Regions from separate parts of the Rhizobium hidalgonense genome, predicted to be linked through region 3. Evidence: predicted binding sites of a transcription regulator. Region 3 holds the regulator's gene; each other region holds the start of a gene.
The links. The regulator PhoB, encoded in region 3, activates phosphate uptake and scavenging genes when phosphate is short. The targets are predictions, from matches to a motif close to TGTCATNNANCTGTCAT.

Region 1: a site for PhoB is predicted at 4,689-4,705, ahead of FFM81_RS09555 (UDP-2,3-diacylglucosamine diphosphatase). Genes of this name have one in related genera too.
Region 2: a site for PhoB is predicted at 5,215-5,231, ahead of FFM81_RS25360 (DUF47 domain-containing protein). Genes of this name have one in related genera too.
Region 4: a site for PhoB is predicted at 6,147-6,163, ahead of olsB (l-ornithine N(alpha)-acyltransferase). Genes of this name have one in related genera too.

Annotation. Positions count from the first base shown of each region.
Region 1 covers NZ_CP054027.1:2,003,452-2,011,431, reverse strand. The annotation lists gene FFM81_RS09575 (ABC transporter ATP-binding protein) at 1-214, opposite strand, end outside; gene FFM81_RS09570 (MlaE family lipid ABC transporter permease subunit) at 216-1,385, opposite strand; gene dgcA (N-acetyl-D-Glu racemase DgcA) at 1,485-2,468, shown strand; gene FFM81_RS09560 (MFS transporter) at 2,420-3,637, opposite strand; gene FFM81_RS09555 (UDP-2,3-diacylglucosamine diphosphatase) at 3,815-4,657, opposite strand; gene FFM81_RS09550 (histidine phosphatase family protein) at 4,847-5,596, shown strand; gene FFM81_RS09545 (efflux RND transporter permease subunit) at 5,654-7,980, opposite strand, start outside.
Region 2 covers NZ_CP054028.1:877,396-885,375, reverse strand. The annotation lists gene FFM81_RS25385 (urea amidolyase associated protein UAAP1) at 1-106, opposite strand, end outside; gene FFM81_RS25380 (ABC transporter ATP-binding protein) at 103-927, opposite strand; gene FFM81_RS25375 (ABC transporter permease) at 924-1,742, opposite strand; gene FFM81_RS25370 (putative urea ABC transporter substrate-binding protein) at 1,799-2,872, opposite strand; guanidine-I (ykkC/yxkD leader) riboswitch at 2,947-3,058, opposite strand; gene FFM81_RS25365 (inorganic phosphate transporter) at 3,550-4,551, opposite strand; gene FFM81_RS25360 (DUF47 domain-containing protein) at 4,551-5,195, opposite strand; gene FFM81_RS25355 (NUDIX hydrolase) at 5,413-5,640, opposite strand; gene FFM81_RS25350 (ATP-binding protein) at 5,694-7,787, opposite strand; gene FFM81_RS25345 (response regulator) at 7,784-7,980, opposite strand, start outside.
Region 3 covers NZ_CP054027.1:3,791,402-3,799,381, reverse strand. The annotation lists gene FFM81_RS18445 (substrate-binding domain-containing protein) at 225-1,259, shown strand; gene pstC (phosphate ABC transporter permease subunit PstC) at 1,421-2,902, shown strand; gene pstA (phosphate ABC transporter permease PstA) at 2,899-4,221, shown strand; gene pstB (phosphate ABC transporter ATP-binding protein PstB) at 4,238-5,053, shown strand; gene phoU (phosphate signaling complex protein PhoU) at 5,098-5,811, shown strand; gene phoB (phosphate regulon transcriptional regulator PhoB) at 5,948-6,631, shown strand; gene FFM81_RS18415 (GcrA family cell cycle regulator) at 6,991-7,524, opposite strand; gene FFM81_RS18410 (aspartate aminotransferase family protein) at 7,951-7,980, shown strand, end outside.
Region 4 covers NZ_CP054027.1:3,925,594-3,933,573, reverse strand. The annotation lists gene mutS (DNA mismatch repair protein MutS) at 1-2,336, opposite strand, end outside; gene FFM81_RS19120 (NADP-dependent malic enzyme) at 2,450-4,732, shown strand; partial or broken gene FFM81_RS19115 (helix-turn-helix domain-containing protein) at 5,014-5,206, shown strand; gene olsB (l-ornithine N(alpha)-acyltransferase) at 5,221-6,099, opposite strand; gene FFM81_RS19105 (PAS domain-containing hybrid sensor histidine kinase/response regulator) at 6,209-7,980, opposite strand, start outside.

The DNA of each region.
Region 1 (7,980 bases), 1.8 Mb from region 3:
GCGGCAGCAGCCTCAGCACCGTACGCATCAGTACCGATTTGCCGGTGCCCGACGCGCCGACAAAGCCGAGGATCTCGCCGCGATAGATATTCAGGTTGAGATTGTCGAGCACCACCTTGGAGCCGAAGGCGACGGTGACGTCGCGCGCCGAGAGCACGATATCCCTCTCGTTCCTGTCTTCGGTATCGGTCGGTTTTTCCACGCGGTTTACCATGCTAGAAGTCGATCGCTGCATAGAACATCGCAAAAAGCCCGTCCATCAGGATGACGACGAAAATCGCCTTCACCACCGCGGCCGTTACATGCTGGCCGAGCGACTCCGCGCTGCCGCCGACCTTCAGCCCTTCGACGGCGGCGACGATGCCGATGACCAGTGCCATGAACGGCGCCTTGATCATGCCTGACAGAACCGTCGACAGCGTTACCGCCTCGTGCAGGCGCGACAGGAAGTTGGCGAAAGTGATGCCGGAATAGCCCCAGGCGACGGCGGCCGCACCGGCGAGCGAGGCGAAATTTGCCAGCACTGTCAGAAGCGGCAGCGCAATGGTCAGCGCCACCAGCCGCGGGAAGATCAGCACGCCGATCGGGTTCAGCCCCATCACCTTCAGCGCGTCAATCTCCTCGCGCATCTTCATCGAGCCGATTTCGGCGGTGATCGCGCTGCCCGAACGACCGGCGATCATTATCGAGGTCAACAGCACGCCGATTTCGCGCAATTGCAGGATGCCGACGAGATCGACGACGAAGACTTCAGCGCCGAAATAACGCAGCTGGAAGGCGCCCTGCTGGGCGATGATCGCCCCGATCAGAAACGACATCAGAAGGATGATCGGAACGGCGCGAACGCCCATATGGTCGATCTGGTTGACGATCGAAGCCGGCGAAACACCGCTGCCGCGCCCGAATTTCATCTGCGCGCCGCGCACGGCGGAGCCGAGGATATACATCGAGGCGGCCAGATTGTCCCAGAGATCGTAAGTCATCTTGCCGATCGGCACGAAGATGCGCGCGACAAGCGAGACCCTCTCCCTCTGCTCCGGCTCCGGTTTGGCCGGCTCCTCGGAAAACATCTCCAGCATTTCGTCGATATGCGGATTGGTGCCTTCGAAACGCACCGTTCGCCCGGCCGCCTCCTCTTCCTTCTTCAGCCGGCACAGCAGCCAGATGCCGGCGGTATCGATATCGGAAATGTCGGAGAGATCGACCGTCAGATCGCCGGCCTTCTGGTGCAGGAGCTTTTCGAAGTCGCGCAGCACGAAATGCACATAGGCACTGCGCCAGTTGCCCTTGAGACGAACATGCTGCCCCGAACCATCGGCATGGTCGTCCACTTCAAGTGAGGCAACGTTGCGATTCTCGGCGTTCAAGATACTTATGTCTTTCAAGGCTTGCAGCGACATTGCCGAATCGCGAACGATGGTTCGGCGCCGGCGCGTCAATATACAGAAGCAGGCTGCAATTTCCATGCTCGCAGGACAGCAATAATGCCGCGCAGCCTCGATATTCAGATGAATTCCTTTCCGATTGCCGGGAGCTTCACCATCTCGCGCGGCGCCAAGACCGAGGCCGAGGTAATCACCTGCGCGCTCGCCGAAGACGGTGCGCGCGGGCTTGGCGAATGCGTGCCCTATCGCCGTTATGGCGAGACCATGGAGAGCGTGTTCGCCCAGATCGAGGCCGCGCGTCCGCTGGTCGAGGCCGGCATCTCGCGCCGCGACCTTTTGTCGGCGATGCCGCCGGGCGCTGCTCGCAATGCCGTCGATTGCGCCCTCTGGGACCTCGAAGCGAAACGAACGGGCGAAAGCGTCGCGGCTCGTCTCGGCCTTGCCGATCAGAAGCCGCTCACAACTGCCTACACCATCTCGCTTGGTGAACCGGAGGTGATGGCCGCCCAGGCGCGCGAACATGCCGGCCGCGCGCTGCTCAAGGTGAAGGTCGGAACCGGCGACGATGAAAGCCGCATCCGCGCCGTCCGTGCGGCCGCACCCGACGCCGCCATCATCCTCGATGCCAATGAGGGCTGGCCGGAAGCGGTGCTGGAACGCCATCTCCATATCGCTGCGGAAGCGGGTGTGGCTCTCGTCGAGCAGCCGCTGCCGGCCGGCCGCGATGCGCTGCTTGCTGAAATCCGCCGGCCGCTGCTGGTCTGCGCCGACGAAAGCGTCCACCATACCGGTGATCTCGCAAGCCTTGCCGACCGCTACGACGCGATCAACATCAAGCTCGACAAGACGGGCGGCCTGACGGAAGCCTTGGCGATGAAGGCCGAGGCCGAACGCCTCGGATTCAGCATCATGATCGGCTGCATGGTCGGCACCTCGCTGGCAATGGCGCCCGCCGTGCTGCTCGCCCAGAATGCCGATTTCGTCGATCTCGACGGTCCGCTGCTGCTTGCCCGCGATCGCGAACCCGGCCTGCGCTACGCCGCTTCCCTGGTCTTTCCGCCCGAAAGCACGCTTTGGGGCTGAAGGTAGTAGGCCAAGATGACAAGGCCGAGGCCGGAGAATGCGACCAGCGCCATGACGTAATAGCTGACGACGCCGAGCCAGGCATAGAGATAACCCGACGCCAGCGTCATCAGCGCCATCGCCATGCCGACATAGAAGAAATAGGCGCCTTGCGCCGAGGATTCCTGCGTCTCCTGCACCGTCGCCATGATCCGCCGCTGCACGCCCGTATGCACGAAGGCATAGGTGAAGCCGTGAAAACACTGCAGCAGGAAAAAACCGGCAAAACCCGCATTCATGGGAAACAGGATCCAGCGGCAGACGCTGACGGCACAGCCGAAGCGGATCAGCGTCCAGGCGTTGAAGCGCCGGTTGAGGCGCTTCGACAGGAAGAACACCGTCACCTCGGAAGCAACGCCGGCGCTCCAGAGCAGGCCGACTTGAGCGCCTGAAAAGCCTAGCTGATGCCAATAAATCGAGGAGAAGGCGTTGAGTACCGCATGGCTCGACTGCTGGATGGCGACACCGATCAAAAGCAGCAGCAAATGCGGCTCGCGCAGCCCGCTGCCGGTAGCGGCTGGAATGTTGATCGGCTGGCCGCGGCGCCGCGTCGGCCCGATGCGCGGACAGAAGATCGCCATAACAACGGTCATGGCAAAGCCGAACACCATGACGACAAGCACCATTCCGCCGCCGAACCGGCTGACCATCTGGCCACCGACCAGCGTCGAGACGATGAAGGCGATCGAGCCCCAAACGCGCATCGACCCGTAATCGAGCCCCCAGCGGCGCACGCCCGAAATGACGATCGATTCGACGACGGGCACATAGGGCGCGAAGGTGGCGCCCTGCAGCGCGTAAACGATAGTCACGGGCCAGAAGCTGGTCGTCCAGAAAAGCGCGATCGCCGTCAGCAGCGACAGGCCGCCCGACCAGAGCAGCACGTCGGCGCGTTCCTTCAGACGGTCGGCGATCATGGCCACGACAGGCGCCACCAGCACGCGAACCACCATCGGTATGGCAAGGATGATGCCGATCTCGTGGTCGCTGAAGCTGTGGGTCGCGAGCCAGACCGGAAAGAACGGCAGAACGATGCCGTTGACGAGCAGCGGGGCGCAATAGGAAAGCGCACTGAGCAGCCGGAAGCGCGGCGGCGCTCCCTCACTCGGGGAATGTTGAGCGGGAATCATCGGTGGACCTGAAGGAAACTGATCGTTGTCCTAACACACCACCCTGGAAGCGACTATTGCGAGAAATAGCCTCACTGAAACGTTTTAGAAAATAATGGGGCCTGTCACCTGGCGGTAACGGCTAAATCACTGGGAGCGCGGCGCGGATACGCCGGCGCCAAAATCACGCGGCCAAAATCAAGCAGCCTGGGGGGCCAGTTTTGCATCTTCGAGATGCTCGAGGGCAACAAGCGCCGGCACGCTGCTGGCGAGCGCCCGCCAGGTGATCAGTTCGAAGGTGCCGTCCTCATGTTCGGCGACCGCCGTGCAGCTTTCAACCCAATCGCCGGTATTGATATAGCGGATGCCGTCCATATCCTGGATGATGGCATGATGGATGTGTCCGCAGATCACGCCGTCGGCGCCGTTCTTGCGGGCTTCCTCTGCAACGACGCGCTCGAACTCGCCGATGAAGTTGACAGCATGCTTGACCTGCAGCTTCGCCCAGGCCGAGAACGACCAGTAGGGCATGCCGAGGCGGCGGCGAACGGCGGCCAAGAGGATGTTGATGCGGATCGCCGTGTCGTAGGCCCAGTCGCCGAGATAGGCGAGCAGGCGCGCGTTGCGGACGACGACGTCGAATTCGTCGCCGTGCAGGATCAGGTATTTTTTGCCGTCGGCGCCGTCATGCATCATGCGATCGACGACCTCGATGCCGCCGAAATGCATGCCTGGGAAATCGCGTAGGAATTCGTCGTGATTGCCGGGAATATAGACAACGCGCGTGCCCTTGCGCGCCTTGCGCAGAAGCTTCTGAACGACATCGTTGCAGACCTGCGGCCAGTACCAGCTGCGCTTCAGGCGCCAGCCGTCGACGATGTCGCCGACGAGAACGATCGTATCGGCCTCGTGGTGGCGCAGGAAATCCAGGAGGAAATCAACCTTCGCGGCCTTCGAGCCGAGATGGACATCGGAAATGAAGAGCGTGCGGAAATGTCTGGGTTCCATCATGTCTATCATGAGCTGCTGCTCATGCCCCATCTTTCATCTAGCCTTCCAAAACCAGACTCGTGTTTCAGGAAGATGACAAACTGGGGAAAAAGCCCTGCAAACCCCATCCCACGCAAGCAGCTAGCGTATCGTCGGCTGCTTCCTCCCGGCAATGTTGCCCTCTCCATCGCGCGCGTTCATGATGACGGCGATTCCATATCCGACAATGCGGGATGGCTGATGCGTCTCTTTCTCGTTCGCCACGGCGAATCTCTCGGCAACCTCAACGAACGGGCCTATCGCCAATTCGGCGATCACAACGTGCCGCTGACGCAATGGGGCCATCGCCAGGCGGTGGAAGCCGGCGGCGCCATCGCCTCCTATTTGAAGGCATTGCCGGGCGCGGATTTCGGCAAGCTGCAGATCTGGTACTCGCCATTCCTCAGGACACGGCAGAGCAAGGATGCCCTGCTCACAGCCTTGCCGGAAAGCGTCGTCGGCGAGATCCGGGAGGATTACCTGCTGCGCGAGCAGGATTTCGGTCTTTTCACCGAAATCTATGACCACGCCGAACAAAAGCAGAAATTTCCCGAAGAATTCGAAAAATGGGCAAGGCTACGCAGCAACAGCGGCAAGTTCTACGCGCGGCCGCCGGATGGCGAAAGCCGGGCGGATGTGGCCCAGCGGGTGCGCCTCTTCCTTCAGACCGTCATGCGCGAGGCCGAAAACAGCAGCGACAACGTCGTCATCGTCGGCCATGGCGTCACCAACCGGGCGGTCGAAATGAATTTTCTGCACCGCCCTGTCGAGTGGTTCGAGCGTTCCGACAACCCCGGAAACGCCGATGTCACGCTGATTGAAGGGACGCGCTTGCAAGGATACGAGTCGATCCTGTTGCACCAGGCCGCTGACCGGCAGCCGGGACAGGAAGATGATCTGCGCGATGCCTATGGCGCCGACGTGACAATCACCCCGAAGACCGCCGGGTAGGTCTCCGGCGGGTTACAAAGGCAACCCGCCAACTCTTCACGTGAGGTGACGCGTCATTTACGTCGGCGACGTCACCGTCGCCGGTTCCTGCCCCGCCGAAGCCTCCTCCTTCGCCGCCTCCGGCCGTCTCGTCCTCAACAGACGCAGCACGAAGACGAAGAAGACGGGAACGAAGAAGATCGCCAGCACCGTTGCCGAGACCATGCCGCCGAGCACGCCGGTGCCGATCGCGTTCTGGCTGGCGGCGCTTGGCCCGGTGGCGATCGCCAGAGGCACCACCCCGAAGGTGAAGGCGAGCGAGGTCATGATGATCGGCCGGAAGCGAAGACGAGCGCCTTCGATCGCGGCATCCATCAGCGATTTCCCCTCGGCAAAGCCGTCCTTGGCGAATTCGACGATCAGGATGGCGTTCTTCGCCGACAATCCGATGATCGCGATCAGACCGACCTTGAAGTAGATGTCGTTGGACATGTCGCGGCTCATCACCGCGAGCACGCAGCCGAACACGCCGAGCGGGACGACCAGCATCACCGACAGCGGAATGGACCAGCTCTCGTAAAGTCCCGACAGCAGCAGGAAGACAAAAAGGATACTGAGGCCGAACAGGAACGGCGCCTGCGATCCCGATCTCAGTTCTTCCAGCGACTGGCCGGTCCATTCGAAGCCGAAACCGTCGGGAAGCTCCGAGGCCAGCCGTTCCATTTCTGCGATCGCCGCACCCGATGAATATCCGGGGGCCGGGGCGCCCGAAATGCGAACCGAGGGATAGCCGTTATAACCGACGATCTGCGCCGGTCCCTTCTGCCATTCGGCCACCGCGAAGGATGACAGCGGCACCATGCCGCCGCTCGCATTGCGGACATTGAGCTTCATCAGGTCTTCGGCCTGAAGTCTGCTCTTGTCCTGCGCCTGCACGATGACGCGCTGCATGCGGCCCGAATTCGGGAAGTCGTTGACATAACTCGAACCGAGGTTGGAGGTGATCGTGTTGTTGATGTCGGCGAAGGCGACGCCGAAGGTATTTGCCTTTTCGCGGTCGATGACCAGCACCAGCTGGGCCGAATCCGGCATGCCTTCCGGACGGATCCCGGCGATGATGGGGTTCTGAGATGCTTTGCCGAGCAGCATTCCTGCGGCCTCGGTCAGTGCCGCCTGGCCCTTGCCCCCGCGGTCTTGCAGGCGAAAGGTGAACCCGTTGGTGGTGCCGAAGCCTTCGATCGGCGGCGGCGACAGCGCGAAGGATGTCGCATCCTTCAACGCGAATAGCTGCATATTGGTGCGGTTGGAGATCTCCTGCACCGAATTGCCTGCGCCGCGTTCGGCCCAGTCCTTGAGGGTGACGAACACCAGGGCGGCATTCGGCCCCTGCCCCGAAAAGCTGAAGCCCTGAATGGCGACGACGTTGGCTACCGCCGGCTCCTTCTTGAAGATCGTCTCGATGCTTTCGAGCGAGGCCACCGTGCGGTTGCGGCTCGCCTCAGGCGGTCCCTGCACGTCGACGATCAGGAAGCCCTGGTCCTCATCCGGCACGAAGCTGCTCGGCAGGTTGACGAAGAGATAACCGAGCCCGACGACCAGCGCGACATAGACGGCCATCACCCGCCAGGATCGCTTGGCCAGTCCGCCGACGGTGCGGGCATAACGGCCGGTCAGCCGGTCGAAATTGCGGTTGAACCAGCCGGCAATACCCTTCTTCTCGTGATGGCCTTTGATCGGCTTCAGGAAGGTGGCGCAGAGCGCCGGCGTCAGCGACAGTGCCAGGAAGGCCGAAAACAAGATCGAGACGACCATGGTCAGGCTGAACTGGCGGTAGATGATGCCGGTCGAGCCCGGGAAGAACGCCATCGGCACGAAGACGCAGGAGAGCACCAGCGTGATCCCGAGGATGGCGCCGGTGATCTGCCGCATCGCCTTTTTGGTCGCCTCCTTCGGCGACAGCCCTTCCACCGCCATCAGCCGCTCGACATTTTCGACCACGACGATGGCGTCGTCGACAAGAATGCCGATGGCAAGCACCATCGCAAACATCGTCAGCACGTTGATCGAGAAGCCTGCGGCAAACATCACTGCAAGCGTGCCGAGCAGAGCGACGGGTACGACAAGCGTTGGAATGATGGTGTAGCGGAAGCTCTGCAGGAAGATGAGCATGACGATGAAAACGAGCGCGACGGCTTCGGCGAGCGTATGCGCCACCTTCTCGATCGATGCGGACACAAACGGACTGGTGTCGTAGGGAACGGAATATTCAACGCCCTCAGGGAAGAATCGTGACAACTCCTCCATCTTCGCCTTGACCAGATTGGAGGTGCTGACGGCATTGCCGGTCGACGACAGCTGGATGGCGATGGCAGCACTCGGCTGGCCGTTCAGCCGGGTGGAAAAGC
Region 2 (7,980 bases), on a different replicon from region 3:
GGCCGGGAAGCGCCTTGGGCGCGAATTCCAGACCCTTCTTCTGGTGCTCCTCGTAGCGCGCGCGATTGGCGGCGATCTCTTCCGGCGAGCGTCTCACATGCATCATAGCGTCTCTCCTGATGATGCCAGGTCGTCCCGGCTGTGCCCCAGGGAAGAGACCGGGCCGTCCCGGTCAGGGCTGAAAATCGATGGCTGGCCGGCAAGGCGCGGCGGCCAGATGGCAATATCCTTGGTGATGGTGGCGCCGTAGCGCTCCTTCTCTTCAGGCCGGTCGCGGCGGCGTTCGAAAGCGACGACGCGGTTGGCCAGCGTGAAAGCCTCGCGCATGTCGTGCGTGACCATGACGACGGTCATCTGCGTTTCATGCCAGAGCCGCTTCATCAGCGTGTGGATTTCGGCGCGGATGCCCGGATCGAGCGCGCCGAAGGGTTCATCGAGCAACAGCACCTTCGGCTTCATGATGAGCGCCTGGGCAAGCGCCAGGCGCTGCTGCATGCCGCCGGAAAGCTGGGCCGGATATTTGCCCTCCGAACCAGCGAGCCCGACCTCGGCAATCAGCCTGCGCGCGTCTTCGATCGCGTTGCGGCGTTCCGCGCCGAAGAGTTTGGCCTTGTAGCGCGCGGCGGAAAATTCCTTGCCGAGCAGAACGTTGCCAAGCACCGTCAGGTGCGGAAAGACGGAATAGCGCTGGAAGACGACGCCGCGATCCGGTCCCGGCTCCGACGGCAGCGGCTCGCCGTCGAGCAAAATCTTGCCCTTCGTCGGTTGTTCCTGGCCGAGCAGCATGCGCAGGAAGGTGGTCTTGCCGCAGCCGGACGGGCCGACAAGCGCGACGAAGGCACGCGAAGCGACGGTCAGTGACACATCCTCGAGGACGATTTGGTCGCCATATTCCTTCCAGACCCTTTCGATCTTCAACTCGCTCATGCCTGCTTCTCCAGTTCTGACCAGGGGAAGACGGCGATGCGCAAGCGATCGAGCAGAGCGTTCATGACAACGGCAAGCAGGGTAATCCAGACGACATAGGGAAAAATGATGTCCATCGAGAGATAGCGGCGGACGAGGAAGATGCGGTAGCCGAGCCCGGAATCCGACGAGATCGCCTCGGCCGCGATCAGGAACAACCAGGCCGGACCGAGCTGCAGTCTGAGGCAAGTGATCAGCCGCGGCAGGATCTGCGGCAGCACGACACGCAGACCGATCTGCCAGGAGGAGCCCCCGAGCGTCTCGGCCTTGACGATCTGTTCGCGGGGCAATTCCAGCGCCTTCAGCGCCAGATCGCGGATCATCGTCGGCGCGACGCCGATGACCATGAGGGCGATCTTCGACGTTTCTCCGAGGCCCATGACGATGAACAGGATCGGCAGCAGCGCCAGCGGTGGCACCATGGAGATAACGGCGACGAAGGGCGAAAGCAGTGCTCTGAGATAGGGCAGCATGCCGATCAGCATGCCCAAAGCGAGCGCGATCGCCGTCGAGATGCCGAGGCCGGCAAGCAGGCGGACCAGGCTCGCGCCCGTGTCCGACCAGAGCAGAAACTCGCCGGTGCGCGGGTCGGCGACGAAGGCCAGACGGTTGATCGCATCGGCAAAGCCGGCAAGGCTCGGCAGAAGCTTGTCATTGGCGTTTTCTGCCAGTCGCGCGGCCGAGCCGAAGGCATAAGCAAGGGCGAGAAGCACGAAGGGCAGCATCGTCAAGGCGAATTGCGCGCCCCGGCTCGGCCTCGTGTTGATCCAACGCATGGGAATGCTCCGCTGATGAAGGGGAGGGGCGCGGTCAAGCCGCGCCTCCGTCGTGATCAGAGCGAACCGTCGGCGGCGGCCTTCATATAGGTCTCGGTGAAGCGCAGCTTCACATTGCCGGTATCGCCCAGCACCTTGCCATCAGGCATTTCGATGCCGATGACGTCAGCCGACGGCGCGCCGTTGCCGAGCAAGCCTTTCTCGAAGAGGAAGTTGCGCACCAAATCCATGGTCTTCGGCAGATTCGGCGAAGAGGTGAAGGCAACGGCATCAGCCGGCTTGTCAAAGAGCTTGGTGGCGGCAAGCTGGGCTTCGAAGCCGGCAAGATCGGTGCCCGAAGCCGAACCCATGGCCTCACGGGCTGCCTTGCCCTCGGTGGTGTCTGCCCGCAGCAGGGCGGCCGTCTCATACCAGATGCCGGCAAGCGCCTTGCCGAAGTTCGGGTTGTCCTTCAGCACGCCGCTATTGGCGACCATCAGGTCGATGATTTCGCCCGGCACTTGCGAGCTGTCGAAAACCTTCTTGGCCGAGGGATCTTCGAGAATGGTGGAAACCAGCGGGTTCCAGGTGACGACGGCGGTGACGTCGGGCGTCTTGTAGGCTGCGACCATGTCGGCATCAGATGTATTGACCACCTTCACGTCGCGTTCCGTCAACTTGATGCTTTCGAGCGCACGGGCAAGCAGATAGTGCGAGACCGAGAATTCGACGAGATTGACGTTCTGACCCTTGACGTCGGAAAGGCCCGCCTTGTCCTTCAGGATGACGGCGTCATTGCCGTTCGAGAAGTCGCCGACGATCACGGCTGTTGTATCGACGCCGCCGGCGGCCGGGATCGACAGCCCGTCCATATTGGTCAGCGTCACGGCGTCGAAGGCGCCGGCCGTGTATTGGTTCATCGACTCCACATAGTCGTTGAACTGCGTGACATCGATCTTGATGCCGTATTTGTCAGCCCATTTCTTGACGATGCCGTGATCGGCCGCATAACCCCAGGGCATCCAGCCGACATAGATGGACCAGGCCACCTTGAATTCGGTCTTCTGTTCCGCCTCTGCGACGGAAGCCAGCCCAAGTATCAGCGATACCGCTAGCGCCGTGGTGGAAACAATCTTCGAAAAAGTCTGCATTGAAATTCCCCTTCTGCTTTTCTTCAAAAGGGATCGGCAAAGACCATCGTGCCACCAATCCCTTGGCTTACGAGGTCTCCCGGGCTTTTGTCCCGCCGTGCACCCGACGGGATTTCTCCCCCGTCGGTGGTGGCTCTCGGACCAGCCGCACTTCAAAGAAGCGCCGGAACCCTAGCCACCAACTCAGCACATTCCATGCAAGAGGTGTGCCAGCTTGTAACCTGTTGATGTTTTTGGTCCCCGCTCCTTGAGTGATTTGGAATTGTGTACACTTGCGGCATTTTGCTCAATATTTGAGCGTCGACTGGGGGCTCGGACGGACCGGCAGCAGCTCTCTGGGGTGTGAGGCACGATGGCGTCTATCACAAGATCAGGCGCGGAAGCAGCGCCGGCAGAGCACGAGAAGCTTGTCGCTGGATGCTTTTGGCTATGGCTTTCCCAGAAGCCGAATTCTCGCGAAAGAAATGGGCGAAGGGCGCGGGTCAGTGCTCACGCCAAACTTCATATCGATAAGCTGATGATCTGGCGTCGGAAACTTCCAGCGAATTTGCCGGTTTGCGGATTGTCGCACCGCGATGCCCGTTTGCTTCCCATCAACTCGCCGGATCTCAGATGACCGGGTTCCTGCTCACTCGGCATCGCTTCCCCGAGCTATCCTCTGCCGAAGGGCCAAGGATTTAGAATAAGGACGTGACGAAATAAAACGCGGCCGAGATCAAGGCCGCCGACGGCAGCGTTATGATCCAGGCGATCAGGATATTGCTCGCCAGCCCCCAGCGAACGGCCGAGACGCGCTTGGCCGCGCCGACGCCGACGATGGCGCCGGTGATCGTATGCGTCGTTGAGACCGGAATGCCGAGCCAGGTCGCGCCGAAGAGCGTAAGCGCACCACCTGTCTCGGCGCAAAAGCCCTGCATTGGATTGAGCTTGGTGATCTTCGAACCCATCGTATGCACGATGCGCCATCCGCCGAACAGCGTGCCGAGAGCCATCGCCGTCTGGCAGGAAATCACCACCCAGAGAGGGACTTGGAAAGTGCTGCCGAGATAGCCTTGCGAGTAGAGCAGCACTGCGATGATGCCCATGGTCTTCTGCGCGTCATTGCCGCCATGGCCGAGCGAATACATCGAGGCCGAGACGAATTGCAGGATGCGAAAGCTCTTGTCGACGGCAAAGGGCGTCTGGCGGACGAACAGCCAGGTGACGACGAGGACGAGAAAAAGCGCCAGGAGAAAGCCGATCATCGGCGACATGAAGATGGCGAGGACCGTCTTGAAGACGCCTGAGAAGACAATGGCCGAGACGCCGGTTTTGGCGACGCCGGCACCGATCAGGCCGCCAACCAGTGCGTGCGACGAGCTCGATGGGATGCCGAAGATCCAGGTGACAATGTTCCAGATGATCGCGCCCATCAGCGCGGCGAATATCACCGGCGGCGTGATGATGGCAGGGTCAATAATGCCTTTGCCGATCGTTTCGGCGACGTGCAGGCCGAAGAACAGGAAGGCAATGAAATTGAAGAAGGCCGCCCAGAATACGGCATATTGTGGCCTCAACACACGCGTCGAGACGATGGTGGCGATGGAATTGGCTGCATCATGCAAGCCGTTGAGGAAGTCGAAGAACAGTGCGACGCCGATCAGGCCGACCAGCAGGGGAAAGGCAAGCGTGGCTTCCATCAGACGTTCTCGATCACGATGCCACTGATTTCGTTGGCCACGTCCTCGAAGCGGTCGACCACCTTCTCGAGCTCGGAATAGATCTCGCTGCCGATCAAATAGGCCATCGCGTTGCCATTGCCGTGCGCCCGGAAGAGATCTTTGAGGCCCTGCTCATAGAGTTCGTCGGAACGGCCCTCGACACGCGTCACCTCCTCGGCGATTGCCGTCAGCCGTTGAGCGTTGCTTCCCATTTTGTCGAGGAGCGGAATCGCTTCGCAGATGAGGCGCGCGGCTTCGGCGATGAGGACACCCATTTCCTTCATCCCGGGATCGAAGGTCTTCTGCTCGAAGCGGCGAAGCGTCTTCACGGTCTTGTGCATCATGTCGATTGCGTCATCCATCGACTGAATAAGATCCTTGATATCGCCGCGATCAAAGGGCGTTATGAAGCTGCGGCGCACGGCGAGCAGCACCTCGCGGGTGATGTCGTCAGCTTGGTTCTCTAGATCGACGATCTTCTGGCAATGGGCTTCAAGGTCGCCGTGGCCGCCGAAGATCTCACGCATTGCGTCAGCGGCGCCCTGGACGGTGCGCGCATGCTGCTCGAAGAGTTCGAAGAACTTGTCTTCGCGTGGCATGAGTTTTTTGAATACGCTAATCATAAATCTTCCCAATCCGGGTTGTCATAAAACCGTCATAAACGACTGACGTGCGATGGAAAAGATCACTTGCCTCGAGATTTGAATTATCGGGAGTCATCGCGGTCGGTCCTCTTCACACGAGCTGCAAATTGCAGGTGCTTGCGACTGCCGGCGAGGGCTTTAGTAGAATGAACTCCGAGACGAGATGGCTGATTGATCCGCTTCCTTGCCCGACCTTTCACACCAGCTTCTTCCCACGCTTCTCTTTCTGCAACTTGCTGGGGAGCTCAATCGGCCACCCTTTGGGTATCGTCCAGAACCCCGTCTCACGGGTCGTGACCAGGAGAGCTTCGACACCCGTTGTCGGCGATTGGGCGAAAGCACCGTACTGCTGTGCAGACCCGCCTGCGAGGATCGTCTTGGTGTGGTCAGCCAGCCGTTTTGATTGGGTTGTGACCTTCTTCATATTCAGGAGTTGCGGCGCAATTCGGTTCCTGACGAGCGGGCCAAGAACGCAATTCACGCCGGAAACAGAAGTTCGACGACCGTTCCCTTGCCCGGCGCCGAGGCAATACGAGCGTCGCCGCCGCTTTGGCGGACGAAGCCATAGACGACAGCGAGGCCAAGGCCCGCGCCGCCTTCGGCGTCGCGCGTCGTGAAATAGGGCTCGAAGGCCTTGTCGACCGCTTCGGCCGACATGCCGATACCGTCATCGGTCACGCTGACGGTCACGCCGGCCTCGCTGCGGGCGCAACGGATGAGGATCGTTCCGCCCGCCGGCATGGCCGCGGCGGCGTTGAGGCAGAGATTGAGGATCGATTGCTCGAAGAGTGCCGTGTCGATGAGGACGGTCGGCAGGTCGTCACCTATCTCGAAGGCAAGCCGGCATTTTTCGCCGATTGCGATTTCCAGCACGTCGGCCATGCCTCGCAGGACCACGCCGATTTCCACCGCGTCCGGATGGATCGGCTGCTGGCTGCCAATGGAAAGCATGCTCCCGGCCAAGGACCTGCCGCGGTCGGCTGCCTTGCGGATGCGAGCGAGGTGCCGCTTCTGCCGGTCGTTGAAGCCGGTGTCGCGTTCCAGCAGGCCGAGGCTGCCGGTGATGATGCCGATCATGTTGCCGACCTCGTGGCTCACCTGGTGGGTCATACGCATGATGCCGTCGAGGCGTTGGATCTTTGCTGCCTCCGCCTCCTGCCGGTCCATATCGGTGATATCGCGCGCCAGCAGCACGATGCCGCCGTCGGGTTGGCGCGATAGCGACACCTCCGTCACCTGGCCGGCGTCGGAGCGGTGGCGTAGCACGGACCGGTCGGAGAGCAGGCCGGCGTCGTTCTCGGCCGGCAGGAGTGTCGGATCGATCTCCGGCAGCGGCGTCACGAAACTGCGGAGCGGCAGTTTCCTGGCCGAACCGGACCAGCCGACCAGCTCGATGACGCGCCGGTTCATGGTGATCGGCCGGCCGCGCGAATCGAACAGCGCGATGCCCTCGTTCATACTGCGGAAGGTGGAGCGGATGGTGCGGGCTGCGGCCTCCGCCGTGCGCCGCAGCCGGCTCACGCGCTCGACGCTCTCCCGGAAAGCACGGAAAGCCTCGAGCAGCCGCACCAGTTCGGTCTCCGTGCCGCCATAGCGCGGCGCATCGACATCCTTGCGTCCTTCCGCCAGTGCGTTCATTCCGTTCGAAAGCGCGACGATGCCGCGTGAGACGCGCATGACCGAGCGGATCGAGACGACGGCCATTGCCAGGACCAGCAACGAGGCGACGGCGACGATGACGAGGATGCGGCTCAAGGCATCGGAGGTGGAGACGAGGTCGTCGCTGAGGCTGCGGGCAACGGCCTCGCTTTGGGTTTCCGTCGCATGCGACAGATCGCGCGAGACCGTATGCAGGCGCGAGACGGCGGCGCGGATGGCGAACATTTCGAGGAGATAGCGTGTCTGTGCCTCGAAGACCCGTTCGTAAGGGGCAAGCTCGGCGGCGGAAATCCGAATATCCGGCGCGGCCCGTTCGAGGCGCGGGGCGGTTTCGGAGACGTAGCGCCGGCGCAATTCGCCAAGCTGGAACAGGCTGTCCGAATTGGATGCGGATTGGACGATGGCGTTCAGGCGACTGCGGAAATCGGCATCAGCAATCCCGCTGCCGGTCGCGATTTCGCCGAGTGCTGCCGCAGCCTCCGCCTTGTGCTGCTGAGCGGATTCGGCGTCGCCGGCAAGCGTCGTCGTCTGCGTGCGGATCGTATCCAGCAGCTCGACGATGCGGCTGCCGGCAAAACCCTTCACGGTAGCCCCGTCGTTTTCCGGTTGCATGGCGCGCAATAGCGTATCGACCTGCACGACGACCGACCGGCTTTCGCTGGAGACCCGGTAGGGCGAGGTCGCATTCATCAGGAAGGGCGCGCTGGAGACGAGATCGGAAACCTGTCGCGAGACAAGCGAGGCCTTGGCGAGACTCGAAAACGCCTGCAGGCCATAGGCGGCCATCTCCTGGCGCGCCCGCTGCAGGCCGTAGACGGCGATGGTCGCCAGGCTGAAGACGAGCACGCAGATGAAGGCGATGGCAAAGGGCAGGCGAAAGGCGATGGAGGAGAGGAAGGGGCGACTGATCAAGGTACGATCTCGCCATCGTCGGTGTCGAGAACATAGCCCTTGCCGCGGCGCGTCTTGATATGGCGCGGCAGATCCGGATTGCGCTCGATCTTGCGACGCAGACGCAGCACGAGCACGTCGACATTACGGTCGATATAACGCTCGCTTTCGGCGCCCAGCCGATCGAGGATATGGGCGCGGCTCACAGGTGCGT
Region 3 (7,980 bases):
AAGGTCGAGGGGCGACGCAAACTTTGCCAACCCCTGACGTGATCAGCTAGGTCCTGAATAAGTTATCATTCAAAAACAATTAGATAGCCTGTCACAAATGTTTCACCGATTTGACATAAAAGGACGGTGCTTACAGCGCTAAGAGAGTCTCGCCGATGAAAAAAGGCACTGCGAGGGCCTCTCGAAAGGCCGCACTCACACAAGCCCAATCCGGGAGATTTTTAATGAACACCTTCAAGCTCACCGTTGCCGCGCTCGCTGCAACCGCTGCTTTCGCCGGCGCTGCCGTCGCCCGTGACCAGATCCAGGTTGCCGGTTCGTCCACCGTCCTGCCTTACGCAAAGATCGTTGCCGAGTCCTTCGGCGAGACCTTCACCAACTTCAAGACGCCGGTCGTTGAATCCGGCGGCACGGGCGCTGGTCTGAAGGAATTCTGCAAGGGCGTCGGTGAAGACACCATCGACATCGCCAACGCTTCGCGTCCGATCAACAAGAACGAAGCCGAAGCCTGCAAGGCTGCCGGCGTGACCGACATCCAGGAAGTCAAGATCGGCTATGACGGTATCGTCTTCGCAACCGACGCTTCCAACCCTGATGTAGCCTACGTTCCTGCCGACATCTACAAGGCCCTCGCAGCCCAGGTCGTCGTCGACGGCAAGCTCGTCGCCAACCCTTACAAGAAGTGGTCGGAAGTCAACCCGAAGCTTCCGGCTGTTGATATCGCTGCCTACATCCCGGGCGAAAAGCACGGCACGCGCGAAGTCTTCGAACAGAACGTACTCGCCGCCGGCTGCAAGGCTTCGGGCGCAACCGACGTCATCGCCAAGGAAATTGCCGACAAGGCCGCTCAGGGCAAGGCCTGCGTCGCAGTCCGCAAGGACGGCGCTGCAGTCGACATCGACGGCGACTATCCGGAAACCCTGGCACGCATCGCCGCCAATAAGACCGGCGTTGGCGTATTCGGCCTTTCCTTCTATGAAAACAATGCCGACAAGCTGAAGGTTGCGAGCGTGAACGGTATTGTTCCGTCGACTGAAACCATTGCCAACGGCACCTACCCGGTTTCCCGCCCGCTGTTCTTCTACGTCAAGAAGGCACATCTCGGCGCCGTTCCGGGCCTGAAGGAATACGTCAACTTCTTCGTATCCGACCAGATGATCGGCCCCGACGGCCCGCTGGCTGAATACGGCCTGGTTGCCGCTCCGGATGCCGAGCGCGACGCGATCCGCAAGGAAGTCGAAGCCGGTAAGGCTATGTAATCACTTTGCCGGCGCGGTGCTTCAAAGCCCGCGCCGGCATTGCCTTATCCCCTCGCGCGCCGCCGTTTCCGGTGTTGCAGGGTTGAATACATTCCGCATGATGCTGAAGGCGGCTGATGAAGCTGCCGGGCTTTGGGGCTACGGGCCTGGGGACGTAACGAATGAGCACATCCATCATACTCTTGTGCCTTGTGGTGATCGGCGCCGCCGCCTATCTGGTCGCGCGCAGCCGGGCCGCAGCACTTGCCGGCGGCAGATCCTCGGCATTGCATTCACGGCCGGCCTATTACGGCGCCTATGCGGCGATCTGGGCCGTTCTTCCCGCCCTCGCCGTCCTCTGCTTCTGGCTCTCGGTCAGCCCCGGCATCATCCAATCCTCGGTTCGCGGCAGTTTCCCTGCCGACGTCAAGGCGCAAGCCGCCGTCGAGCAGGATCTCGGCTATTCCATGGTGGCGACGGTCGCCCGCGGCCTGACGCTGCTGACATCAGATGAAACTGCAGCGGTTGCCGGCGATCCCGCAGCGCTTCAGGCCAAGCTCAGCGAAAAGGGCGTGCCGCTTGCCGGCCAGCCCCAGCCTTACATGCTCGACGCCGCCAAGACGCTCAACGCCATGAGCATGACGAGCCGCCTTGCCATGACGGCGGTCGTCTTCATTCTGGCCGTTGCCGGCGCCTTCTATGCGCTGCGCGCCATCGCCCCGCGCTTCCGCGCCCGCAACCGCGTCGAGCGCGTCATGCTCTGGGGCCTGCTGCTTGCCTCTTCGATCGCCATCCTGACGACGATCGGCATCGTGCTTTCCATGCTGTCGGAAGCCGCCCGCTTCTTTGCCGCCGTTCCCGCCGCCGACTTCTTCTTCGGCACCGTCTGGGATCCGCGTTTTGCCGGCGCCGGCAGCTCGTCCTTCGGCCAGTTCGGGCTGATCCCGCTGTTGCTCGGCACGCTTTATATCGGCCTGGTGGCGATGCTGGTCGCCGTCCCCGTCGGCCTGTTTGCCGCCATCTACATGGCCGAATACGCCTCGCCGAAGCTGCGCGGCGTCGCCAAGCCGCTGCTCGAAGTGCTCGCCGGCATCCCGACGATCGTCTACGGCTTCTTCGCGCTTGTCACCGTCGGCCCGTTCCTGCGCGATTTCTCCGCCCAGATCAGCGGTCTGCTCTCCGGCAGCTACACCAACTTCATTCAGGCGCAGAGCGTTCTGACAGCCGGCATCGTCATGGGCATCATGCTGATCCCCTACGTCTCCTCGCTGTCGGACGACATCATCACCGCCGTGCCGCGGGCCCTGCGTGACGGTTCGCTCGGTCTCGGCGCCACCCGTTCCGAAACCATCAAGAAGGTGGTTCTGCCGGCAGCTCTTCCCGGCATCGTCGGCGCGCTTCTGATGACGGCCTCGCGCGCCATCGGCGAAACCATGATCGTTGTGCTGGCCGCCGGTGTCGCCGCCCGCATCCAGATCAATCCCTTCGAGCCGATGACGACGGTGACCGTCAAGATCGTCAACCAGCTGACAGGCGACCTCGAGTTCACCTCGCCGCAGACGCTGGTTGCCTTCGCTCTTGGCATCACGCTGTTCTGCATCACGCTTTGCCTCAACATCTATGCGCTCTACATCGTGCGCAAATACCGGGAGCAGTACGAATGACGGATATTGTTTCTCCCACATCAGGCGTCACCGTCTCCAAGGCGCCGGCGCGCCGTGATATCGGCATCAAGCGCCGCTACGCCGCCGAGCGCCGGTTCCAGGCCTATGGCATCGCCGCCATCACCTTCGGTCTCGTCTTCCTGTTCATCCTGCTGTGGACGGTGATCGGCAAGGGTTACACCGCCTTCCAGCAGACTTCGATCACCCTGCCGATCGAATTCACCGAGAAGACGATCGACCCTGGCAATAAGCGTGCGACCGACCCTTCGGTGCTGGTCGCCGCCAACTATCCGGTTCTACTGCGCGACGCGATCGTCAAGCAGCTGAACGTCAACGCCTCGAGCAAGCCTGAGGTGCGCGATGCCACGGCCATGCTCTCCAAGGGTGCGCCGATCCAGTTGCGCGACATGGTCGTCGCCGATCCGTCGATCATCGGCAAGACGGTCAATGTCACGGTGCTCGCCGACGCCAATGTCGACAGCGCCAATAAGGGTCAGATCGACCTGACCGTCGATGAGAAGAACCGCAAGGTCAACGACAAGCAGGTTGGCTGGATGAACGAGCTGAAGGCGAGCGGGGCTCTGTCCAAGCAGTTCAACACCGGCCTCTTCGTCAACGGCAATTCCAGCCGTCCGGAGGCCGCAGGCCTCGGCGTCGCCCTCATCGGCTCGCTCTACCTGATGCTGATCGTGCTGGTGCTCGCTCTGCCGATCGGCGTTGCCGCCTCGATCTATCTCGAGGAGTTTGCGCCGAAGAACAGGCTGACGGATCTGATCGAGGTCAACATCAACAACCTCGCCGCCGTTCCCTCGATCGTCTATGGTCTGCTCGGCCTTTCCGTCTTCATCAACTTCGTCGGCCTGCCGCGCTCGGCTTCGCTGGTCGGCGGTCTGGTGCTGACCCTGATGACCCTGCCGACGATCATCATAGCTACGCGCGCCGCACTGCGCGCCGTGCCGCCGTCGATCCGCGCTGCAGCCCTTGGCCTCGGCGCCTCGAAGATGCAGATGGTGTTCCACCATGTTCTGCCGCTTGCTATGCCCGGCATCCTCACAGGCACGATCATCGGCCTGGCGCACGCGCTCGGCGAGACCGCGCCGCTGCTATTGATCGGCATGGTCGCCTTCGTCGCCAACGCGCCGACGACACCGCTCGATCCCTCGACGGCTCTGCCCGTGCAGGTCTATATGTGGGCCAACGAGGCCGAACGGGCCTTCGTCGAGCGTACTTCGGGTGCCATCATCGTCCTGCTCCTGTTCCTGATCGTCATGAACTTGGGCGCCATCCTCTTGCGTCGTCGCTTCGAGCGCCGCTGGTAAACGGAGTTACAAGATCATGAACATGTTGACCGAAGCTGCAGTTGAAAAGGCGCTGGATCAGAAGATGAGCACCGTTCCTTATAAGATGATCGGCCAGGACGTCTCGGTTTACTACGGCGAGAAGCGCGCGCTTTTCGATGTAAACCTGAACATCCGCGAAAACACCGTCACGGCGCTGATCGGTCCGTCCGGCTGCGGCAAGTCGACCTTCCTGCGCAGCCTCAACCGCATGAACGACACGATCGACGGCTGCCGTGTCGCCGGCAAGATCACCCTCGACGGCGACGACATCTATGATCCGGATATCGACGTCGTCGAACTTCGCGCCCGCGTCGGCATGGTCTTCCAGAAGCCGAACCCGTTCCCGAAGACAATCTATGAAAACGTCTCCTACGGCCCGCGCATCCATGGCCTTGCCAAGTCGAAGGCCGATCTCGACCAGATCGTCGAGACCAGCCTACAGCGCGCCGGTCTCTGGAACGAAGTCAAGGACCGCGTGCATGAATCCGGCACCGGCCTGTCGGGCGGTCAGCAGCAGCGCCTCTGCATTGCGCGTGCCGTCGCCGTCAGCCCCGAAGTCATCCTGATGGACGAGCCCTGCTCGGCGCTTGACCCGATTGCCACCGCCAAGGTCGAGGAACTGATCCACGAATTGCGCGAGAACTACACGATCGTCATCGTCACCCACTCCATGCAGCAGGCCGCGCGCGTCTCGCAGCGCACCGCCATGTTCCACCTCGGCAATCTCGTCGAGGAGAACGACACCGACAAGATGTTCACCAATCCCGACGATCCGCGCACCCAGGACTACATCATGGGCCGCTTCGGCTGATTTTGGCGATACGAAGCTTTCCGTTATTCGAAGGACAAAGCCCCATGGCATCGACACATATCTATTCTGCCTATGATGATGATCTGAAGTTCCTGTCCAGGCGGATTTCCGAAATGGGCGGCCTGGCCGAGCAGATGGTTGCCGAATCCGTCCGGGCGCTGGTCAACGGCGACACGGCGCTGGCGCAGAAGGTCATCTCCGACGATGTGATCCTCGATCACGCCGAACGCGAAATCGGCGACAAGGCGATCGTTACCATCGCCCGCCGTCAGCCGATGGCCGCCGATCTGCGGGAAATCATGGGTTCGATCCGCATTGCCGCCGATCTCGAACGGGTCGGCGACCTTGGCAAGAACACCGCCAAGCGCGTCATCGCCGTCCAAAGCACCGGCGTTCCCCGCAAGCTCGCCCGCGGCCTTGAGCATCTGTCCGAGCTGGCGCTCGTCCAACTCAAAGAAGTGCTCGACGTCTACACGACGCGCGCCGCCGACAAGGCCAGTGCGATCCGCGAGCGCGACAACGAGATCGACGCAATGTACACTTCGCTGTTTCGCGAGCTCTTGACCTACATGATGGAAGATCCGCGCAATATCACCAGCTGTACGCATCTTCTCTTCTGCGCCAAGAACATCGAGCGCATCGGCGATCACGCCACCAACATCGCCGAGACGATCTATTACATGGCAACCGGCGCCCAGCCGGAAGGCGACCGTCCGAAGGACGACAGCGCCAACACCGTTGGTGCAGTCACGGAATAACCGTCCGCACCCGTCAATTGCGCGCGCGCCCATGTGGGGCGCGCAAAGAGGTCGCAGCCACTTTTCTGATTTTGCGCAGGATGCATTGCTTAAATCATCCCCGGTTTAAGGATCATGCGCGAGGAGACCAATACGCATGATCCCGAGAGTTGCAGTAGTTGAAGACGAGGAGGCGCTCAGCGTGCTTCTTCGCTACAATCTCGAAGCGGAAGGCTTCGAGGTCGATACCATCCTTCGTGGCGACGAGGCCGAAATCAGGCTTCAGGAACGCACGCCCGACCTTCTCATCCTCGATTGGATGCTGCCCGGCGTCTCCGGCATCGAGCTCTGCCGGCGCCTGCGCATGCGGCCGGAAACCGAGCGCCTGCCGATCATCATGCTGACGGCGCGCGGCGAAGAGAGCGAGCGTGTCCGTGGGCTTTCCACAGGAGCCGACGATTACGTCGTCAAGCCCTTTTCGACCCCCGAGCTGGTTGCCCGCGTCAAGGCGATGCTGCGCCGCGCCCGCCCCGAGGTGCTGTCGACGGTATTGAAATGCGGCGATATCGAGCTCGACCGCGAAACCCATCGCGTCCACCGCAAGAGTCGCGAAGTCCGCCTCGGCCCCACCGAATTCCGCCTGCTGGAATTCCTGATGTCGTCGCCGGGCCGGGTCTTCTCCCGCTCGCAGCTCCTGGATGGCGTCTGGGGCCACGACATCTATGTCGACGAACGCACCGTCGACGTCCATGTCGGCCGCCTGCGCAAGGCGCTGAATTTCTCCAACATGCAAGACGTCATCCGCACCGTCCGCGGCGCCGGTTATTCGATGGAAGCCTGAGGCTGAGGGAGTGCGTGGTCGGCGTTCCCGCCTGCACAGCCCTTCCCACGCCCTTTCATCGCACCGGCGCGGCGTATGAGCCGGCACCGCCTTTCCTCCGTCATCCAGGCACCACCTCTCCTCCGTCATCCCAGGGCTTGACCCTGGGATCCATGCGGCTGGCACTGTGAGAAGAGCGATGGCATCCAGCTGCAGGGAAATTATCGAAGCCGAGTGCCTGGTTGTGGATCCCAGGGTCAAGCCCTGGGATGACGGAATGTATGGCTGGCTTTGTTGCCAAACACAAAGGCCGCCTTCCCACTCTACTCATAAAAAAACGGGCCGCGCGGCCCGTTTTTCATGTCCAGCGATGCCGCTTCTCAGCCGGCCCGCGCTGCCGCCCGGCGGCGTTCGTTGATTGGCTGGTAGGCAAGCTTCTGATGATAGCCGCAATAGGGCGAATTGTCGGGGGATTCGCAGCCGCAGAAATGGAAATCGTCCTTCAGCGGATCGCCGACCGGCCACTTGCAGGTGCGTTCGGTCAGTTCCGTCAGGCCGAGGCGGCGCGAGATCGGCACGACCACGTTGCCCTTCGGCACGTACTCCATTTCCTCGACCGTTTCGATCTCGATCTCTTCCTTCAGCATCGTTGCGCCCTGCTGGCGGGTAACGGTGCGGGTGGTGATGCGAGAGGCATAATTCGGTGCGCGCGGCGCCGAGGTATTGCGTTTCGGCGTGCGCGCCGTGGCGGCGGTGCCGCCGGCCTTGGCGCGGCCCGGAAGGCTGAGCCTATGTACTTTACCGATCACAGCGTTTCTGCTGACACCGCCAAGTTGCGCCGCGATCTGGCTGGCGCTCAGTCCTTCGGCCCAAAGCTTCTTGAGTTTCTCGACCCGCTCGTCTGTCCAGTTCATGCCCTGTCTCCACCTTCTGCGTTGGTGATGGCAGAATCCCTCACCGTTGTCCCGGAAGCCTCCGAAACAAGAAACGCTTGATCAATTTTGGTGACTAGTTCCGCCGCATGCAGTCTAGTAATTGAACTTTAACCTAGTGTGAGGCTGACTCCCTGACAAGAGTCGCGGGAATCCGGATGAATCGAATTCGTAGTTTTCCCCAACTTGCTGCCCCGGCGTGGCATTTCTGCAATATTGCCTGTTGAAGACTGAAAATGCCGCTGTACACCCTTGCTGCATACGCTAAGGGCGCAGTTTTGTTGACATTGCAGCGCGAAAAGGAAATAGTGCCGCTGGCCGCCGCAAGGCGGCATTTTTGATTTTTCGGGCCTGGTTTTTTCTTAGCCGGAGTCCGCTGCTGGATAACATCGATAGGAGACTCGCGCCATGGCCGAAGCCGCGCCGCTTTATGACACC
Region 4 (7,980 bases), 130 kb from region 3:
TCATGGAAATGCGTGGCGAAGAGGCCGCGGCAGCGGTTGGCCTCGTGCAGGTGCTCGACGGAGGCCCAGGCGATCGACAGGCCGTCGAAGGTGGCGGTGCCTCGGCCGATCTCGTCGAGGATGACGAGCGAGCGGTCGCTCGCCTGGTTGAGGATCGCCGCGGTTTCGACCATTTCGACCATGAAGGTGGAGCGCCCGCGCGCCAGGTCGTCGGAGGCGCCTACACGCGAGAAAAGCCGGTCGACGATGCCGATATGGGCTGAGGTCGCCGGCACGAAGGAGCCCATCTGCGCCAGGATCGATATCAGTGCGTTCTGCCGCAGGAAGGTCGACTTGCCGCCCATGTTCGGGCCGGTCAAGAGCCAGATTCCGCCGTCCTTATCGCCTGATTTCGGCGACAGATCGCAATTGTTGGCGACGAAGGGGCCGCCTGCCTGCCGCCGCAGCGCCTGCTCGACGACTGGATGGCGGCCGCCCTCGATGGCAAACATCTTCGAGCCGTCGACCTGCGGACGGCAATAGGCCTGCTCCTCGGCGAGAAGCGCCAGGCCTGCGGCAACGTCGATGACGGCAAGCGCCCGGGCGCCGGATTTGATCACCTCGGCTTCTGCCACCACGGCTGCCGTCATCTTCTCGAAGGCAGCGAGCTCGATCGTCAGCGCCCGGTCGGCGGCATTGGCGATGCGGCTTTCGAGATCGGCGAGTTCGGTGGTGGTGAAGCGCATGGCGCTCGCCATCGTCTGGCGGTGGATGAAGCGGGCTTTGGCTTCGGCCGTGTCCGTCATCGGCGAGGCATTGCCGGCGGTCACTTCGATGAAATAGCCGAGGATATTGTTGTGCTTGATCTTCAGCGACCGGATGCCGGTCTCCTCGGCATATTGCAATTGCAGCCCGGCGATCACCCGGCGCGATTGGTCGCGCAGCGCCCTGACCTCGTCGAGCTCGGCGCTGGCGCCGTCGCGCAGGAAGCCGCCGTCACGCTTCAGCAGCGGCAATTCGTCGGCAAGCGTCTCGGCCAGCAGGGTTTCCAGCGCTGCGGGAAGGGCCTGCAGCCCGGACAGCGCCTGGCCAAGCTCTTCCGGCAGCATCGCGCTTGCCAGCATGACCGCAACCTCGCTGGCTGCCTGCAGACCCTGGCGGATGGCGGAGAGATCCCGCGGTCCGCCGCGGTCGAGCGCAAGCCGGGACAAAGCGCGGGGCATGTCGGGCACATGTTTCAGCGTGTCGCGCAGATTGCCGCAGAGCGACGGGTCGTCGATCAGGAAGCCGATCGAATCGAGCCGCGCATTGATGCGGGCGGGATCGGTCAGCGGCGACATCAGCCGCTCGGCAAGAAGCCGCGCGCCGCCGCCGGTGACGGTGCGGTCGATCGCCTTCAGCAACGAGCCGTTGCGATCGCCGGACAGCGTGCGCGCCAATTCCAAATTGGCGCGGGTGGCAGGATCGATGAACAGCGTCGACGCCGCACTTTCCCGCTCCGGCTGCCCAAGCGGCGGCCGCTCGGCGATCTGGGTTTTTTCGACATAGGCGACGGCGGCGGCCGCCGCCGCCAGCTCGGCGCGTGAGAAGGTGCCGAAGCCATCGAGCGTCGCGACGCCGAAATAACGCGCAATCCGGCCTTCGGCGCTGGCGCTGTCGAAGAGTACCGAAGGCTGCGGTACCGCGGTGCGGCCGAGCACGTCGAACACCGGCTTGAGTTCCGGATCGTGGAAGATCGTCTCGGGCAGGATCAGTTCGCGCGGATCGATGCGCAGGATATCGGCAAGCAGCCGTGAGGCTTCGGTCTCGGCAACCCGGAAGACGCCGGTGGAAATATCGATCCAGGCCAGCGCCAGCAACGGTTCGGCGCCGCCGCGAATGCGGGTCAGCGCCATCAGATAGTTGGATTCCGAGGGCGAAAGCAGCTTTTCCTCGGTGATCGTGCCTGGTGTGACCAGGCGGACGACATCGCGCTTGACGACGGATTTGCCGCCACGTTTTTTCGCTTCGGCCGGATCCTCGACCTGCTCGCAGACGGCGACGCGGAAACCGAGCGAGATCAGCTTCTGCAGATAATCATCGGCCGCATGCACCGGAACGCCGCACATCGGGATATCCTGGCCCATGTGCTGGCCGCGCTTCGTCAGGGTGATGCCGAGCGCGCGGGAGGCTTCCAGCGCATCTTCGAAGAACAGCTCGTAGAAATCGCCCATGCGATAGAACAGCAGCGAACCCGGATTGTTCGCCTTGATCTCGATATATTGCTCCATCATCGGCGTCGCCGAGGCACGGCTTTCCGCCGTGGCCAGCTCGGCAGCCGAAAAGGCTTCATTCTCTGTGTCTATTCGTGCGTTCACGGAGGTGCAGTTTTTCCCAAAAAAACAGGTGCCAACCCTATCCGCGCGCCGCTATAGATGACAACAGCATTTGAGGAAGAGCAAAGCGTCGCCCACAGGACGTTGGAGGATTTATGCCCGATATCGATAAGAAGGACCGGCCGGCGACATCAGTTACCGACCAGGAGGCGCTCGATTTTCACGCCACGGGCCGGCCCGGCAAGCTGGAAATCAACCCGACCAAACCGATGGCGACGCAGCGCGACCTGTCGCTTGCCTATTCGCCGGGTGTCGCCGTGCCCGTCAAGGCGATCGCCGCCGATCCGCAGACGGCCTATGATTATACCGCCCGCGGCAACATGGTTGCCGTCATTTCCAACGGCACGGCAATTCTCGGTCTCGGCAATCTCGGCGCGCTCGCCTCCAAGCCGGTCATGGAAGGCAAGGCGGTGCTGTTCAAGCGCTTCGCCGACGTCGATTCGATCGACCTCGAAATCGATACCGAAAATGTGGACGAGTTCATCAACTGCGTCCGTTTCCTTGGTCCCTCCTTCGGCGGCATCAATCTCGAAGACATCAAGGCGCCGGATTGTTTCGTCATCGAAAGCCGGCTGCGCGAACTGATGGATATTCCCGTCTTCCATGATGACCAGCATGGAACGGCGATCATCGCCGCTGCCGGCCTGATCAACGCGCTGGAGCTGACCGGCCGCGACCTGAAGTCGACCAAGCTCGTCTGCAACGGGGCCGGTGCTGCGGCGATCGCTTGCGTCGAACTCGTCAAGGCGATGGGGTTTGCGCCCGACAACATCATCCTCTGCGACACCAAGGGCGTCATCTACCAGGGCCGCACCGAGGGCATGAACCAGTGGAAATCGGCGCATGCGGCAAAGACCGACGCGCGCACGCTGGAAGAGGCGATGGAGGGCGCGGATGTCGTCTTCGGTCTGTCGCAGAAGGGCGCCTTCTCGGCCGAGATGATCCGCTCGATGGCGGATCGGCCGATCATCTTCGCCATGGCCAACCCCGATCCCGAAATCACCCCGGAAGAGGTAGCCCGCATCCGCGACGACGCCATCATGGCGACCGGTCGTTCGGACTACCCGAACCAGGTCAACAACGTCCTCGGCTTTCCCTATATCTTCCGCGGCGCCCTCGACGTGCGCGCCTCCACCATCAACGACGCGATGAAGATCGCCGCCGTCAGGGCGCTGGCAAACCTTGCCCGCGAGGATGTGCCGGATGACGTGGTTGCCGCCTATCAGGGCAACCGGCCGCGTTTCGGCTCGCAATACATCATCCCCGTCCCCTTCGATCCGCGGCTGATCTCGGCGATCCCGGTTGCGGTTGCCGAAGCGGCGATCGAAACCGGCGTTGCCCGCAAGGTCATCACCGACATGGCCGGTTATGCCCGCGAGCTTTCGGCGCGCCGCGATCCGATCGCCTCGACGCTCGCCAGCCTCTATGAACGGGTGCGCCGCCGCCCGAAGCGGATCGTCTTTGCCGAGGCCGAGGAAGAACAGGTCCTGCGCGCCGCGATGTCCTACGCCAACCAGGAACTCGGCACCGCCATCCTGCTCGGCCGCGAGGACCTGATCCGGGCAACGGCCGAGCGCGCCGGCATCGATCTCAACCGCCCCGGCCTCGAGATCGTCAATGCCCGTATCTCGACCCGCGTCGAGGCCTATATCGACTATCTCTATGCCAGGCTGCAACGGCACGGTTATCTCCACCGCGACGCCCAGCGGCTGATCCACAACGACCGCAACCATTTCGCCGCCACCATGGTGGCGCTTGGCGATGCCGACGGCATGGTCACGGGCATCACCCGCAACTATTCGACGGCGCTCGAAGATGTGCGTCGCTGCATCGACGAGAAGCCCGGCCACCGCGTCATCGGTGTGTCGCTGGCGCTTTGCCGCGGCCGCACCGTCTTCGTTGCCGATACGGCGGTGCATGACATGCCGACGGCTGAGCAGCTTGCCGATATCGCCGAGGAGGCAGCCGGTCTGGCAAGGCGCATGGGTTATCCGCCGCGTGTCGCCATGCTTGCCTATTCCACCTTCGGCCATCCCTCCGGCGAACGCTCCGAGCGGGTGCGCGAGGCGGTAAAGATCCTCGACAAGCGCCGCGTCGATTTCGAATATGACGGCGAGATGGCCGCCGATGTCGCCCTGAACCGCAAGGTGATGGAGCAATATCCCTTCTGCCGTCTTTCCGGCCCGGCCAATGTACTGGTCATGCCGGCCTTCCACTCGGCCTCGATCTCGACCAAGATGCTGCAGGAACTCGGCGGCTCCACGGTCATCGGCCCGATCCTTGTCGGCCTCGACAAGCCGGTGCAGATCACCTCGATGGGCGCCAAGGACAGCGACATCGTCAACATGGCGGCGATCGCGGCCTATGGCGTCTCGTAGATCTTATCCTGCTCACACATGAGCGGCATTCAATGCCGGCCGACAGCAGGTCGGCTGGGCATTGTTTTTTATGGATTTTCTAGAGGTTTGGGCTCGCCCGCCTCAGGAGTTCCAAGGCACTGTCCATAAGTCATACTTTTGATACAATAACCGCTTACGCGCGGCATGAATTGCCTGCCCGGACTTTGAAAAAGCCATGGGTGACGCTTTTGCTGCTCAATTGTTTCTAATTTCATCAGCCGGTTGGGTCCCATGACAGACGTCACATCCCCCAAGACGCGTCTATTCGCGCTGTTGAAGTCGGTTTTCGTGAGTTCAAGGGAACCACACCGGCCGCCTATCTCAGGACAATCCGCTTGCAAGCCGCCCGAGAGGATCTACGCGATCCTTCCAACCGACAGCCGTTGCGGTACATTGCTTGAAGTGGGGTTCTTTCACTTCGGCTGTTTTGCGGCAATCTACCGGGCGGCGTAGAAGAAGGCTTTAGACTAGCTCGCGAAGCGGCCGGCGTCGGCGCCGTAATAGTTGAGGTAGCGGTCGGAAATGCTGGAGATCGGCAGCACGATCAGCACGTCGGTCGTGTTGAAGGCATGATCGATGACGGCGCTGGAGCCGACCATGGCGCCGAGTCTGAGATAACCCTTGATGAGCGGCGGCAGGGCCATCAGCGCCCGCTTCGGGTTGATGGCCTCGACCGGCATCAGGTCCATGTTGCGGGCGAGATGCGGCAAGGCGCCGACGGCCCATTCGTTCTTCGCCAGCACATTATGGTAGAGGAAAGACAGTGCCAGCGCGTGGCTTTCGAGATAAACGCCAGGGAAGGAAGCGCAGCCGAACATGGCGTTGACGCCGTGCTTCAGCGCATAGGCCCAGTTGCCCTGCCACAGAAGCTCGACGGTGCGTTTGGTGCGGTATTCCGGCAGCACGCAGGAACGGCCAAGCTCCATGAAGCGCTTGTCCGGATGTTTGGCAATCAGGCCCTCGATCTCGAATTCGGAAGCCGAGTAAAAACCGCCATTGGCGATAGCGACATCCTGGCGCAACAGCCGGTAGGTGCCGACGATCTGGTCTTCCGGGTCACCCTCGATCGTGCGGTCGAGAACGAGAAGATGATCGCAAAAGGCGTCATAAGCATCGACATCGCGCTGGCGGCGCATAGCATCCAGCGGCAACTGCGCCTTCATTTCGTCGACGAAGACGCGGTAGCGCACGGCTTGGGCGGCATCGATCTCTCGCGCGGTGCGGGCAAGGCGGGTTTCCAGATTGCCGATGCGGCCGAGGATATCGCCGTCCGTCTGCGCAGCAGCCGGCGAGGGCCGTGCGGCCTCCACGGTGGTGTCACGATTCAGGATGTCGATGGCGGACATGGCGATTCTCCCGTTACCGGCTTATCGACGCCATAAAACACTTCTCTGCGACAGGAAAGTGACATATTGAATTTCTGAACGCAAGAAGCAGGCAGCCCGCCGCGGCACGTTATCGCGCCTCTGCCCGGCGGGCGGAAAGTGCGGCGACCGCCTGAACTTCGGTCAGCAGGCGCACCGGGTCGACCGGCTTGACCATGACGCGGTTGGCGCCGTTCAGCAAGACCTGCCGGCGCGATTCGTCGCTCTTGTCGGCGGTCAGCACAATCACCGGCACAGGGGCAAGATCGAGCCGTCTCTCGTGGCCGCGCAGCCGTCCGAGCATATCGATGCCGTTGCCGCCAGGCATCGACAGGTCGCTGATGATGATGTCCGGCCGGGCATTCGCCTCGCACAGGGCGCAGTCGAGAAGTGCCTCGAAATCCTCGACATGGCGCACCTTGTGCCCGCCCTTCTCAAGGACGACGCGCACCAGCATGGCATTGATCGGATCGTCCTCGCCCAGCAGGATGTTCAGCCCGCTGGCGGCAACCATCGTCTCCGCCATCGACAGGCCGAACCCCGGCTGATTGTCGTTCAGCGCGTCGCGCTTCTCCATGCCGCGCATGCGCCCGCGCAGCACGTCGATCAGCGATTGTTCGCGCAGCGGCCGGATCAGCCAGGCGTCGAAAAGATCAAGCGGATGGGCGCTGCGCTCCTCCGGATTGACGAGCAGCACTTTGCGCAGGCCAAGGGCTGCGATTTCGGCGCGGTCGGCAAGATGGGCGGAAAATTCCGCCGACATACGATGGTCGATGATGATGTCGGTCGGCCGCTTTCCGCTGTTTGCCAGGCCGAGCAGCGTTGCCCGGGCGCTCTCGCCGTCGGCAACAAGATGGCAGAGGCCGCCGAGTGCTGCGATCGTCTCGGCGATGGCGGCGCGCGCTGCCCCTGCCGGTGCCAACAGCACGACGCTGTTGCCGGCAAGCAGCGTATTGCGCCGGTCGGGGCGCTCGCTGCCGATATCGACAGGGAAGCGGATGGTGAATTCGCTGCCTCTGCCCTTTTCGCCGGCTACCGTCAGCGTGCCGTTGAATTCGCGCATGATGCGGGCGGAGATGGCAAGGCCAAGCCCGGTGCCGCTGCTCTTGTCGGCGACGCTCCCGCCTTGCTCGAATTCGCCGAAGACGCGCGCCTGCTCCTCGGCCGTCATGCCCGGACCAGTATCGGTGACGGTGATCGACAGGTCGTCGACGTCGAGCGACACGCGGATGAAAACGCCGCCGACCTGGGTGAACTTCACGGCATTGCCGATGACGTTGAAGAGAACCTGGCGCAGCCGCGCCGGATCGAAGCTCATATTCTCCGGCACGTCGGATGACACCGTGGCGCCGATCTCGATGCCTTTTTCATGCGCCCGGTGGGCGAGCATCTCGACCACGCTTTCGAGCAGCTTGCGCAGCGATTCCGAGCGTGGATGCAGCGCAAAGCGACCGACCTCGATGGTGGAGAAATCGAGCAGATCCTCGACCAGTTGCGTCAGCGCGTGGCCGGACTGGCGGATATTCGCTAGATAGTCCTGCTGCTCCTGCGTCAGCCGCGTCTCGGCGAGCAGGTGCGTCATGCCGAGGATGCCGGAAAGCGGCGTGCGCACCTCGTGGCTGACGGTGGCAAGCAGCCGCGATTTGGCGGCGCTGTTATATTCGGCTTTCTGGCGGGCCTCTTCGCGGCCCTGCGCGATCAGCCTCTCGTCGGTCACATCACGCGCCACGCTCTGCAGCAGCAGACGGCCGTTAGCCGGATCGCGGGTGACGACGTCGCGCCAGAGAAAGATGCGCTGGCCGTCCGGCGTCGAAATCTCGACGTCGAAGCAATGCGGTATCGGGCCGGGACGGAAGGCGAGCC